One region of the Paenibacillus sp. FSL H3-0469 genome, then DNA from elsewhere that is predicted to be linked to it. Evidence: riboswitches for the same ligand, from Rfam matches in the RefSeq annotation. Region 1 holds a riboswitch; each other region holds the start of a gene.
What was found. Region 1 has a riboswitch for cobalamin ahead of NSS83_RS24715 (S-layer homology domain-containing protein). Riboswitches for the same ligand answer to the same signal wherever they lie in the genome.

Region 1 (3,251 bases):
CGTGGCGCTCACGCCGCTGATAATACCTAACTCCTTCGCGCGGTTCACTGTTCCATAATACCATGTACCCGCCTTAACATCACTGAAGGCCCCAGCGGAAGACGCCGCAGACGGCTCGTTCCCGGTTAAGCGCAGCAGCAGTGCTGCAAATTCAGCACGAGTAATATTCTTTTTCGGTGCAAACAGCAGACTGCCCTCACTCACACCATTCATCAGCTTGCGGTCATACGCCGTGTATACCGACTCCAGCGCCCAAGGCGAGATCGACTTCACATCGGCAAAAGCCGGACGGTCCGCCGCCGCAGAAGCCACCGTTACCGGGACCGTATGACGGACAACTGCTGGGGTTTTATCCTTCAGATATCCCGTAACCGTCAGGGTATATTTATTCGCCGGCAGACCTCCGACCACAACAGCCACGCCCGCAGCATCTGTAACTGCTGTTTTACCGCCGATGGTTACCTGTACGCCTGCTGCCGGTGAAGTTACCGGATCAGAGGTGAAGGTCGCCTCATTCCATACCCATTGCTTCTGGGTTACCTGCACCTTCAGCTCTTGTCCAGGCTGCGGCTGTGCGGGAGTCACGGTTACGGCATCAACCACCTGCGTGTTGTCCCCGCCATAATAGACTACTATGCGGTCATTCTCCTCCAGCGCGAAATCGCCCATCCCTACACTTGGATAGATCCATGCTCCGCCGCGGGCAACCACATACATCCAGCCATCATATCCGCCAAAAGTACCCGCAATCACGCCGCCGATCCCCGTCACATAATTGCCTGCTTCATTGACCAGGGCCAGGCGCTTAGCGGCGGCTGTCTTTTCCAGTGCCTTAAGTACATTTCCGGCGTACACGCTGCCCTCAGCCAAGGTTCCATTTGGACCTTCCACAGTAACCGAGACACTTACCTGAGGATTCTTCACTGGTGTGCCGCTAAAATCAAAGAGCTTGCCGCCTGTACCAAACAGCTTGTACGCTACCAAAGCCTCCAGAGCCTGCTCCGTTGAGAGCGGATTGGAGCTGCCGCCCGCAGTGTGGACGAATCCGCCACCCTCTGCGCTGAAGCTCAGCAGCTTGCTGACCAGATTGATCTGGCCTTTGGTGTACTCTGCTCCCGCCGGATCAATGCCGAAGGCAGACAGACCGATAATGGCCTGAGCCACACTCTCGCTGCTGTCGCCATATCCGCCGTTCTTGTCCTGTGCCTTAGCCAGCCAGGCTGCCGCCCGCTGACCAGCAGTATTCACGGCTGCTTCCTGCTTGTGTCCAGCCAGTGCATTCAGCGTCATCGCTGTCATATCCGGATCACTCGCACCCGTGGTCAGGGTGAAGCCGCCGTCCGGGTTTTGCTTCGCCAGAATCTCTGCCAGCAGCTTAGACTGTGTCCATTTCGCATTTGCCGGGATTGTATAACTGCCGGAATCCAGAGCCAGCAGTGCATAGACCGGATTATTCAGCGTCTGGCCGGTAATTGCCTCGTGATTGTAGAGCTTCTCGATCAGGTTATAGCCTGCCACCTTCTCAGGGTCGCCGCCCAGTGCCTTAACAGCAAGTGTGATGCGGGCATAGTCCGTAGCTCTGGCAAAAACACCCTTAGCCTCACTCAGCTTACCTTCAAGCGCCTTCAGATAGCTGGCTGGAACCTTGTAGCCTGCTTGTGCAAGGCCAATCGCCTGCCAGTCCGACTGGACTCCGTTCTTCAGCATGTATTCTGCAGTAGCATAGACCGCAGCGGTCACACTGGCTGCCTCACTTGCGGGCAGAGCGGATACCGCCGGTGCGGAAGTTCCGCCTGCCTGTGCAGCAGCAGCTTGTCCTGCCGGGGCTACGGCTGCTCCCAGCAGTGCAAACAGCATGATAACAGCAAGTCCCAACCGTGTGAACCTGAATGATAGAGAATGGTTCTTCATAACTAACCTCTTTCCTGAAATAGAATGGATAAATCCTGCTTCCTTACGCAGATAGAGCAGCAACCTAAAGACCGCCCTATGCAGGGCGGCCGGGGAAGAACTTTCGCACAGGGCGGCTGAGGGAGTTGATTACTCTCCCACATTACATACTATACAGCACATACAGCCCTCGCCAATATCAGCATCTGCTTCACATTCTTACCCCCGAAGAATAGAAACAACATCGAAAAAGGCAGGTCTCCTGGCTCATACTTCACCGCTTCCCCCGCCTTCCCATCCGCTTAGCAGACAGTGGCTCTTCAGGAGTTGCTCCGTATTTACAGTGGCGGGACCGCGCCGGACTTGCACCGGGCTTCCCTTTTAAGCAGATTCCTCTATTAGACATAGCCCTGCCAGCATCTGCTAGCGACAGCGCGCGGTCTCTAAGGCAATCTGCACCTTTTCCTCAAGCTTATTAAATTTTAATATTCTCAAACCATCATATCGACTATTCCCCTGTATGTCTATAGACAAGCTACATCTATTCCAGCTCCCCCAAAGCTCAGCCCATTCCGCACAAAAATCCTGAACAGCACATGCCCGCTCCTCCGGCACATCGTACTATTCAGGACTATAAAAAGTTACTCTTCTGCTGCTAATCAAGACGTTGGTCTACTGCTAATCAACACACTAGCGCACCTATGGAGACACCGGCAGAAGGCCGATTGTATTATGTACATCAGAATTAGTATAAAAGCAGCTGATAACGCATTCTGTTGCACTTCATACCATCAATTCCGGCAAATCCCCTCAGCCGGGCCAAATCCCAAAAATCTACTGCACCAAATACAACAGAACGCCATATTAACTCCATTATGCCTGATTCTAGTGTACGAAGTGCAATTGAGAAGCTTCTTTCGGACATCAGCGCACTTATAGGCTACAATTCACATATGTCGATTGAATTACTCTGAGCACTACCCGATCGCGTTAGTTAAAAGCTTACGCAGCCTGCTTATGGCCGCTGTGTTATTCCGCATCCGTGTCCGCTTCCGGGCTTGCGGAAGCGGATGGCTCCGCACTAGGCGCGGCTGTAGCTGTAGCTTCCGGGGCGCTGCCCGGATCTGCCGCCAGCTTCAGCGAGTATCTTCCGGCGGTGATCATATCACCCGCCGCCAGCTTCGCGCCTGCTGATAGCTCCACCGTCACCTCGTATACGCGTGACGGAAGATTCCCCGCCGCCGCTGGAGAGGCGGCGGCTCCACTGTCCGCATCGCCGTCCGCTCCGGCACCTGCTTCACCCTTCGCATCGCCGTCTACTCCGGCGCCTGCCTTACCGCTCGCATCGCCGTCCACTCCGG
Region 2 (3,251 bases), 590 kb from region 1:
TGTATCCTCAGCCGTGCATTAGCCGTGCATCAGTCCCAGCCCGCGGAAATAATCCAGCGCGAGCTTAGCGCTTGCAAGGGAGGATACCTCATAAGCCTCTTGTTCTACAATATAATAGAGAATTCCGCTCTGCTCCGCGATCTCGAAGACGCTCCGGAAATCTACCTCTCCCTTTCCAAGATCAGTCTCCTCATTGTCTGCTCCGAAATCCTTAATGTGGACCAGCGGAACACGTCCGGCGTACCGTGATACATATTGAGCCGGGTTAGCTCCGCCCCTGTGTACCCAGCCCAAATCGAACTCTGCCAGCATCTGCTCCGCAGGAATCTGCTCCAGCCAGATATCGATGACCGCCTTGCCGTCAACCTCTGCGAATTCATAATCATGGTTGTGATAACCGTACTGCATCCCTGCCGCCCGGACCATCGCGGAAGCCTTCTCCAGGAATGGAATGATTCTTGTTACATCCTCTATGGAAGGGTTCGGCGGAAGCGGTGCCGACGGGGTGATCATATATTGCAGTCCGAGCTCTATACCGTATTCAATCTCTTTGGCTAATGCCTGTTCCATCTTATCCAGACTGCTGAAGTCCAGGCCTACATGCGCCGAAGGGGCAGCCAGGCCAAGCTCATCCAGCTTACGGCGCAGTTCCCCTGCAGATACACCGAAATAACCGGCGAATTCCACTGCGTGGTACCCCATCTCTGCCACCTTGGCCAGTGTACCGAGGAAATCGCGTTCCGTCTGGTCACGCAATGTATACATTTGAATTCCGATCTGCTGTGCTGCTTCTGTCATGAAGAATCCGCTCCTTATCGGTTAATTCTGATTAGATACTATAATGGTTACTCTCCTTGCAGCTTGCGCTCCACGGATTCCAGCTTGCTGCGGCTGGTGGAGGGCTTGTCGCGCCGGTCGTCGATCTTGAGCGAGGTTGAGACTCTCTGCGCCCCGGCGGTGAACGGCGACTCATGCAGCGCTTCTACCGCAGCCAGAATCCGCGCTACCGGCCCTTCAATAATCGTTCCCATGGAAGTAAGCTCGTAGGTTATGCCCTCCACCGTCTCCAGCACGCGCTGCATCTCGGCCACATAGCTGCTGAGGCTGGTACTGCCTGTGCCAACCGGAATAACGGTCACTTCGCCAATTGCCATCGTAATCACCCTCCTGATTATCTGATCTGCCTGCCCCCTGATTATCCTCTTATTGTACCGCTTCGCCAAGCTTCCCACAAATCCCCTGCCCGCCCCGCTACTCTCTCAATATTCGTTAAAAAGATTACGAGGATTAGACGCACTCTATTTATGGATTCTTTGTGGCGTATTTTCGGAGAATTTATGAAAAATTCAAGGCAGATTTAGAGGAAAGTTGTGGATTACCTGTGGACTAACTGTGGATCAGCTGTGAGTAAAAGCGCCGAACCCGCTCCCCGTGCGGGATTGCAAAAAAACATTTACAAACACAATATATTGCGGTACGTTTATTGAACGATATCAAAATATAGTAGAAACAGGTGTTTCACCCCTAGTAATAGAGGTGAGACTTAATAGGGAAGCGCGGTGCAAAGCCGCTGCGGTCCCGCCACTGTAACCGGATGCTCCCAGGGTGCGATGCCCAGGGCCGCATTCTCCGGCTAATTGCCACTAAGGGGCGGAATAAGCCCCCCGGGAAGGCGCCGGAGGAGTTGCCGGAAGCCAGGAGACCTGCCTGTTTCGGTGGCACCGCTTAGACTCCTGCGAGGAACAGGGGAGGTGTCCGTATGCGGCCTGCCATAGCAGAGTTAGCCTTCCGTCAATCGGGCCAGAGGCTGCCGATACCTGAGGACGATCAAATGATTATCTTCAGGTATCGGCTCTGCGGAATATACAAGAACGGGCGAAAGCTATTCGTCCCTTGTCTGCTCGTATATTCCACCCAGACCACAGGCAAATTTCCGCTTTCTGGAGCTTTGCATCCTGCATTCGGGCATTTCCGGCCTTCCCGGCCGGAGGTGCTTTTTTAACGCTTACAATACCCGAGAGGAGAGAGTTATATAATGACACTGCTGGAGAAACGTTATAACGAAGGACAAGCTGCACAGGAGGATCTTTTGGAAGAGGTCATTCATCTGGGACGGGATATTATCGACAGCCGGGATCTGGATCTGCTGCGCGAGAACGCCAACCTGAACGGGGAGAGCTTTTCCGGCAAAATGAGCAAGTTCGGCAGTGAATACTCCAAATGGTATGCCCGCAACTTCACCATGCCGCCACAGCTGGTACAGGCTACCTTGGATAATGTCGTCTATGTACATGACCTTGATCAATACGCCATTGGAACCACGAACTGCATCTTCATTCCGTTCGAACGGCTTCTCCGTGAAGGCTTCAATACCGGCAACGGCAGTGTACGGCCTCCCAACTCGATTATGACGGCGATGTCGCTGGTGGCGATTATTTTCCAGTCACAGCAGAATGCGCAATACGGCGGCGTATCCGCCAACAAGCTGGATTATGATCTGGCCCCTTATGTTACCAAATCCTTCTCCAAGCTCTTCCGCAAAGGTCTGGAGTATTTCGAGGAGAATGCAGAAGTGTCTGAGCTTGGGGAGATTACGATGAGCCGCAGCGATCTGGCTGAGCAGTATCCGCGCGCCTTCCGTTTTGCCCTTAAGGAGACAGAGAGCGAGACTCTGCAGGCCGCAGAGAGTATGGTACATAACCTGAATACGATGTCCAGCCGCTCCGGCGGACAGATTCCTTTTACCAGCATCAACTACGGCACCTGTACCTCCCCGGAGGGCCAGCTTGTGATCAGCTCGCTGCTGACGGCCACCATGAACGGACTGGGCAGCGGAGAGACGCCGGTGTTCCCGATTCAGATCTTCAAATGTAAGCAAGGCATCAACCAGCAGCCGGGTGATCCTAACTACGAGCTGTTCCTGAAGGCAGCCGAGTGCTCGGCGCGCAGATTGTATCCGAACTTCGCCAACCTGGACGCTCCGTTGAATATGCAATATTATGATCCGGCTGACCCGGATACCGAATTCGCTACCATGGGCTGCCGCACCCGTGTGCTCGGCGACCGCTTCGGACGTAACCACTGCTCCGGCAAAGGCAACCTGTCCTTCAACACGCTCAACCTGGTGCGTCTTGGTCTGGCCCACGGCACGATAACCAACCGCCGTCTCGCTGCTGATGAAGAAGGGTTCTTCGATGACCTCACTCACTATATGGATATTGCGCTCGACGGCCTGCTGCACCGCTTCCGTA
Region 3 (3,251 bases), 990 kb from region 1:
GTCAGTTCATGCAGCGCAGGCTCCTTCGTATCCGGGTAATGGAACGCCACTCCGTCACAAGCCAAGCTAGATTCCTGATCCATGGCCGGCTCCTTTCATGTATTAGAGATAAAGTACGCTTCAGCCAGCAGCAGCAGCGCAATACCGGCATAAGCCTGGATTGAATAGCGCCGCGGCACAGGACGCGCTGTATATGGCGGGAGAATAATCTCGTCTGTGAATCCGCGCGCCAGCAGCCCCTGCGATAATCCGTAATAACGGTGCATCGTGTTGCCGAACAACGCTCCTGCCATGGCCGCAGTCTCCCGCAGTCTAGCCTTGTAGCCACGGCGGCCTCCGCGCAGTCTGCGGGCCAGCAGCAGACCATGCGCTGCATCACTCAGCAGGAACAGGAAGCGGTACATAATCAGCATCAGCTCCAGGACAATCTGCGGCATCCGCAGCCTGCGCAGCACCTGCAAAAGCTCACTAAACGGAGTAGTGAACATCAGGAAAAAGAAACAGCTCATGCAAGCAGAGATTCTGGCCAGCAGCCCCCCTGCCCGCTGAAGCCCCGCCGCTGTAACATATACCGGAAGGTTCAGTCCCGGAAGCGGGAATATACCAGCCTGACCCGCTGCCGGATGCCCGAATTCCACGAGCAGTGCCGGTACGCTAAGCGCATAGAACAGCAGCGCTGTGCCGAACAGCATGCCATAAGCACGGAAGGGAATACGGGCCTGCAATACACACCAGGACATCATCCATAGGGTGATTGCAGCCTGCAGTACCGGATGTACGGTGTAAGAGAGCAGGAACATCAGGGCTGCGAACGAGCTTTTCCACATAGGGGACAACTGGCGCAGCGCATTATTGTAGGAGAGAACGTCAATCCGCCGGATCACTTGCTGCTATGCTGCTTCGTCCCGCCTTGCTTGCCCTTGAGCAGCCCCAGGGTATAACCGATCACTCCGGCACCAATCGCTGCCTGCAATGCAAACAGCATACTCTCCGTCTCCCCCGGGAGCTCAGTCAGCGGCTTGAACCACGGCTTATAATCAGGATTAATCTCGGTAATTACACCTTCAGCCGCATCATCCGCCCCGCCGAATTCCCCGTTGACCAGCAGCAGCGGCAGAATAACCAGCAGAATAACAACCAGCAGCATCAGTCCGTTTTTCATTTTATTGCTCATTAGGCTCTTCCTCCGTTCACCTTGCGTTTCAGCAGCGACAATTCATTCGGGCTATACGATTTCAGCCAATTCCACAGCAGTACCGTCAACAACCCTTCACTGATGGCCAGCGGGATTTGCGTCACGGCAAAGATTCCCCCGAATTTGAGAAAAGAAGCCAGAACGCCGCCATCCGCCGCCGGAAAAGCCACCGCCAGTTGAAAGGAAGTCACTACATACGTACTCAGATCAGCTACCGCTGCCGCACAGAACAAAGCCAGCTTCTCGCGGTCCGGCAGCTTCATCATCAGCTTATACACGGCATATCCGGCAAAAGGACCCGCCACCGCCATCGAGAACGCATTGGCCCCAAGCGTAGTGATCCCGCCGTGCGCCAGCAGCAGCGCCTGAAACAGCAGGACAATCGAGCCGATTACGCTCATGGGCAGCGGCCCCAGCATTACCGCACCCAGTCCGGTACCGGTTGGGTGGGAGCTGCTTCCGGTAACGGAAGGCATTTTGAGCGCGGACAGAACGAAGGTAAACGCCCCGGCCAGACCCAGCAGCAGCTTCAGCTCCGGGTTCTCCCGGGTCATGACTCTCAGCTTGAAGATTCCCAGCACAAAGAACGGGATAAACGCCGCCCACCAGAACACCGCCCAGCCTACCGGCAGGAATCCTTCCATAATGTGCATCGCGCGGGCCGTACCCGGTTCGTTCAGCATAAAGTAGACCGTAAATCCGGCAACCAGTGCCGCAAAGCTCCACCCTCTGTGTTTTTTCATTTGTCACCCTCCATGTTTGTTGATTTCCCAATCTAAGATCATAAAGCCCAAAAAACCCACCCTAAAGGGTGGGAGTGTATGTACGCAGGCAAATTCGATGGAGTGCGCAGCCTGAAGCCAAGCAGAACAAGGGGCTTACTTCGTCCCATCACTATGGTCCGTATCCTTGTATCCCGCAGCTATCAACCGGTGCCCTCGCTAAGCTCCAAGATTCCTCCGGTCCATCAGGGCAGAACGCCTCTTCTCATTAACCTATCCGTACACCGCTCCTATCCGCGTAGAGTCGTGGTGTGCGTCGACAAGGTAGGTCTCCTGGCTTGGAATACAGGCGCCGCAGGCTTCGTCTTCCCCGGGGCTTCCCGAGTGACCTCATGAAGTGCAGCTCTTCCATACAGTGGCGGGACCGCTCGGGAGTTGCACCCGATTCCCTGTTATCCCTTGCCGCATCCGGCAAGAGCACCTTGTTTCATCGCTAATTCATCTCACATCATAGCGGACCCGGCTCAGCGTGTCTGTGATATAAATTGGAAAAGCTGTCCTGCAGCCAATCATGGCTTGTAGAAATTTTATTTGAGTAATATAATTATTAACTATATAACTTGAACGTGGAGGCATCTGATGAAACTTGATCTAACCGAACAATCCCTGCCCGTGTACGAGGCCCTGTCCAGTACCGTGCGTCTGCACATGCTGCGGCTGCTGTCCGATAAGCCCATGAACGTGAAGGAGCTGGCCGCAGCCCTCAAGCTCAGCAGTGCGATTATGACCATGCATGTGCGAAAGCTGGAAGCCGCCGGGCTGATCACCAGCCACATGGCTCCCGGTAAAAGCGGGCTGCAGAAGATTTGTACACTGGCCGCCGACGGGGCAGAGATTGTTTTTCCGGGACAAGCCCGGACTCCGCGCAGAGGATACCGCAAGGACATCCCGGTGGGGCATTATTCCGACTTCCAGATCGAGCCTACCTGCGGACTGTCTACGACGGAGAGGGTCATCGGGCACTTCGACGATCCCCGTTACTTCTGGGACCAGGAGCGGGTGAACGCCGGAATTCTTTGGTTCGGCAAGGGGTTCGTCGAGTATAAAATCCCGAATTTCCTGCTGTCCAGCCAGCAGCCGGAGGAGCTTGCCATCACGATGGAGATCGCCTCCGAAGCCCCGTCGATTAACAATAACTGGCCGTCGGATATTACCTTCACGCTGAACGGACAATCGCTTGGCTTCTGGACCAGCCCCGGTGACTACGGAGATAATCCGGGAAAATACACCCCGGCCTGGTGGCCTGCACTCACCAATCAATACGGCCTGCTCAA

Region 2: it holds a riboswitch for cobalamin, as region 1 does, so the genes downstream of both, NSS83_RS22235 (anaerobic ribonucleoside triphosphate reductase) here and NSS83_RS24715 (S-layer homology domain-containing protein) in region 1, are expected to answer to the same signal.
Region 3: it holds a riboswitch for cobalamin, as region 1 does, so the genes downstream of both, NSS83_RS28880 (energy-coupling factor ABC transporter permease) here and NSS83_RS24715 (S-layer homology domain-containing protein) in region 1, are expected to answer to the same signal.

The regions. Positions count from the first base shown of each region.
Region 1 covers NZ_CP150302.1:5,634,491-5,637,741, reverse strand. The annotation lists gene NSS83_RS24715 (S-layer homology domain-containing protein) at 1-1,911, opposite strand, end outside; cobalamin riboswitch at 2,125-2,318, opposite strand; gene NSS83_RS24710 (hypothetical protein) at 2,920-3,251, opposite strand, start outside.
Region 2 covers NZ_CP150302.1:5,044,959-5,048,209, reverse strand. The annotation lists gene NSS83_RS22245 (sugar phosphate isomerase/epimerase) at 19-798, opposite strand; gene NSS83_RS22240 (MTH1187 family thiamine-binding protein) at 846-1,154, opposite strand; cobalamin riboswitch at 1,495-1,726, shown strand; gene NSS83_RS22235 (anaerobic ribonucleoside triphosphate reductase) at 2,036-3,251, shown strand, end outside.
Region 3 covers NZ_CP150302.1:6,624,886-6,628,136, reverse strand. The annotation lists gene NSS83_RS28895 (ABC transporter ATP-binding protein) at 1-83, opposite strand, end outside; gene cbiQ (cobalt ECF transporter T component CbiQ) at 96-884, opposite strand; gene NSS83_RS28885 (energy-coupling factor ABC transporter substrate-binding protein) at 881-1,174, opposite strand; gene NSS83_RS28880 (energy-coupling factor ABC transporter permease) at 1,174-1,938, opposite strand; cobalamin riboswitch at 2,223-2,417, opposite strand; gene NSS83_RS28875 (ArsR family transcriptional regulator) at 2,557-3,251, shown strand, end outside.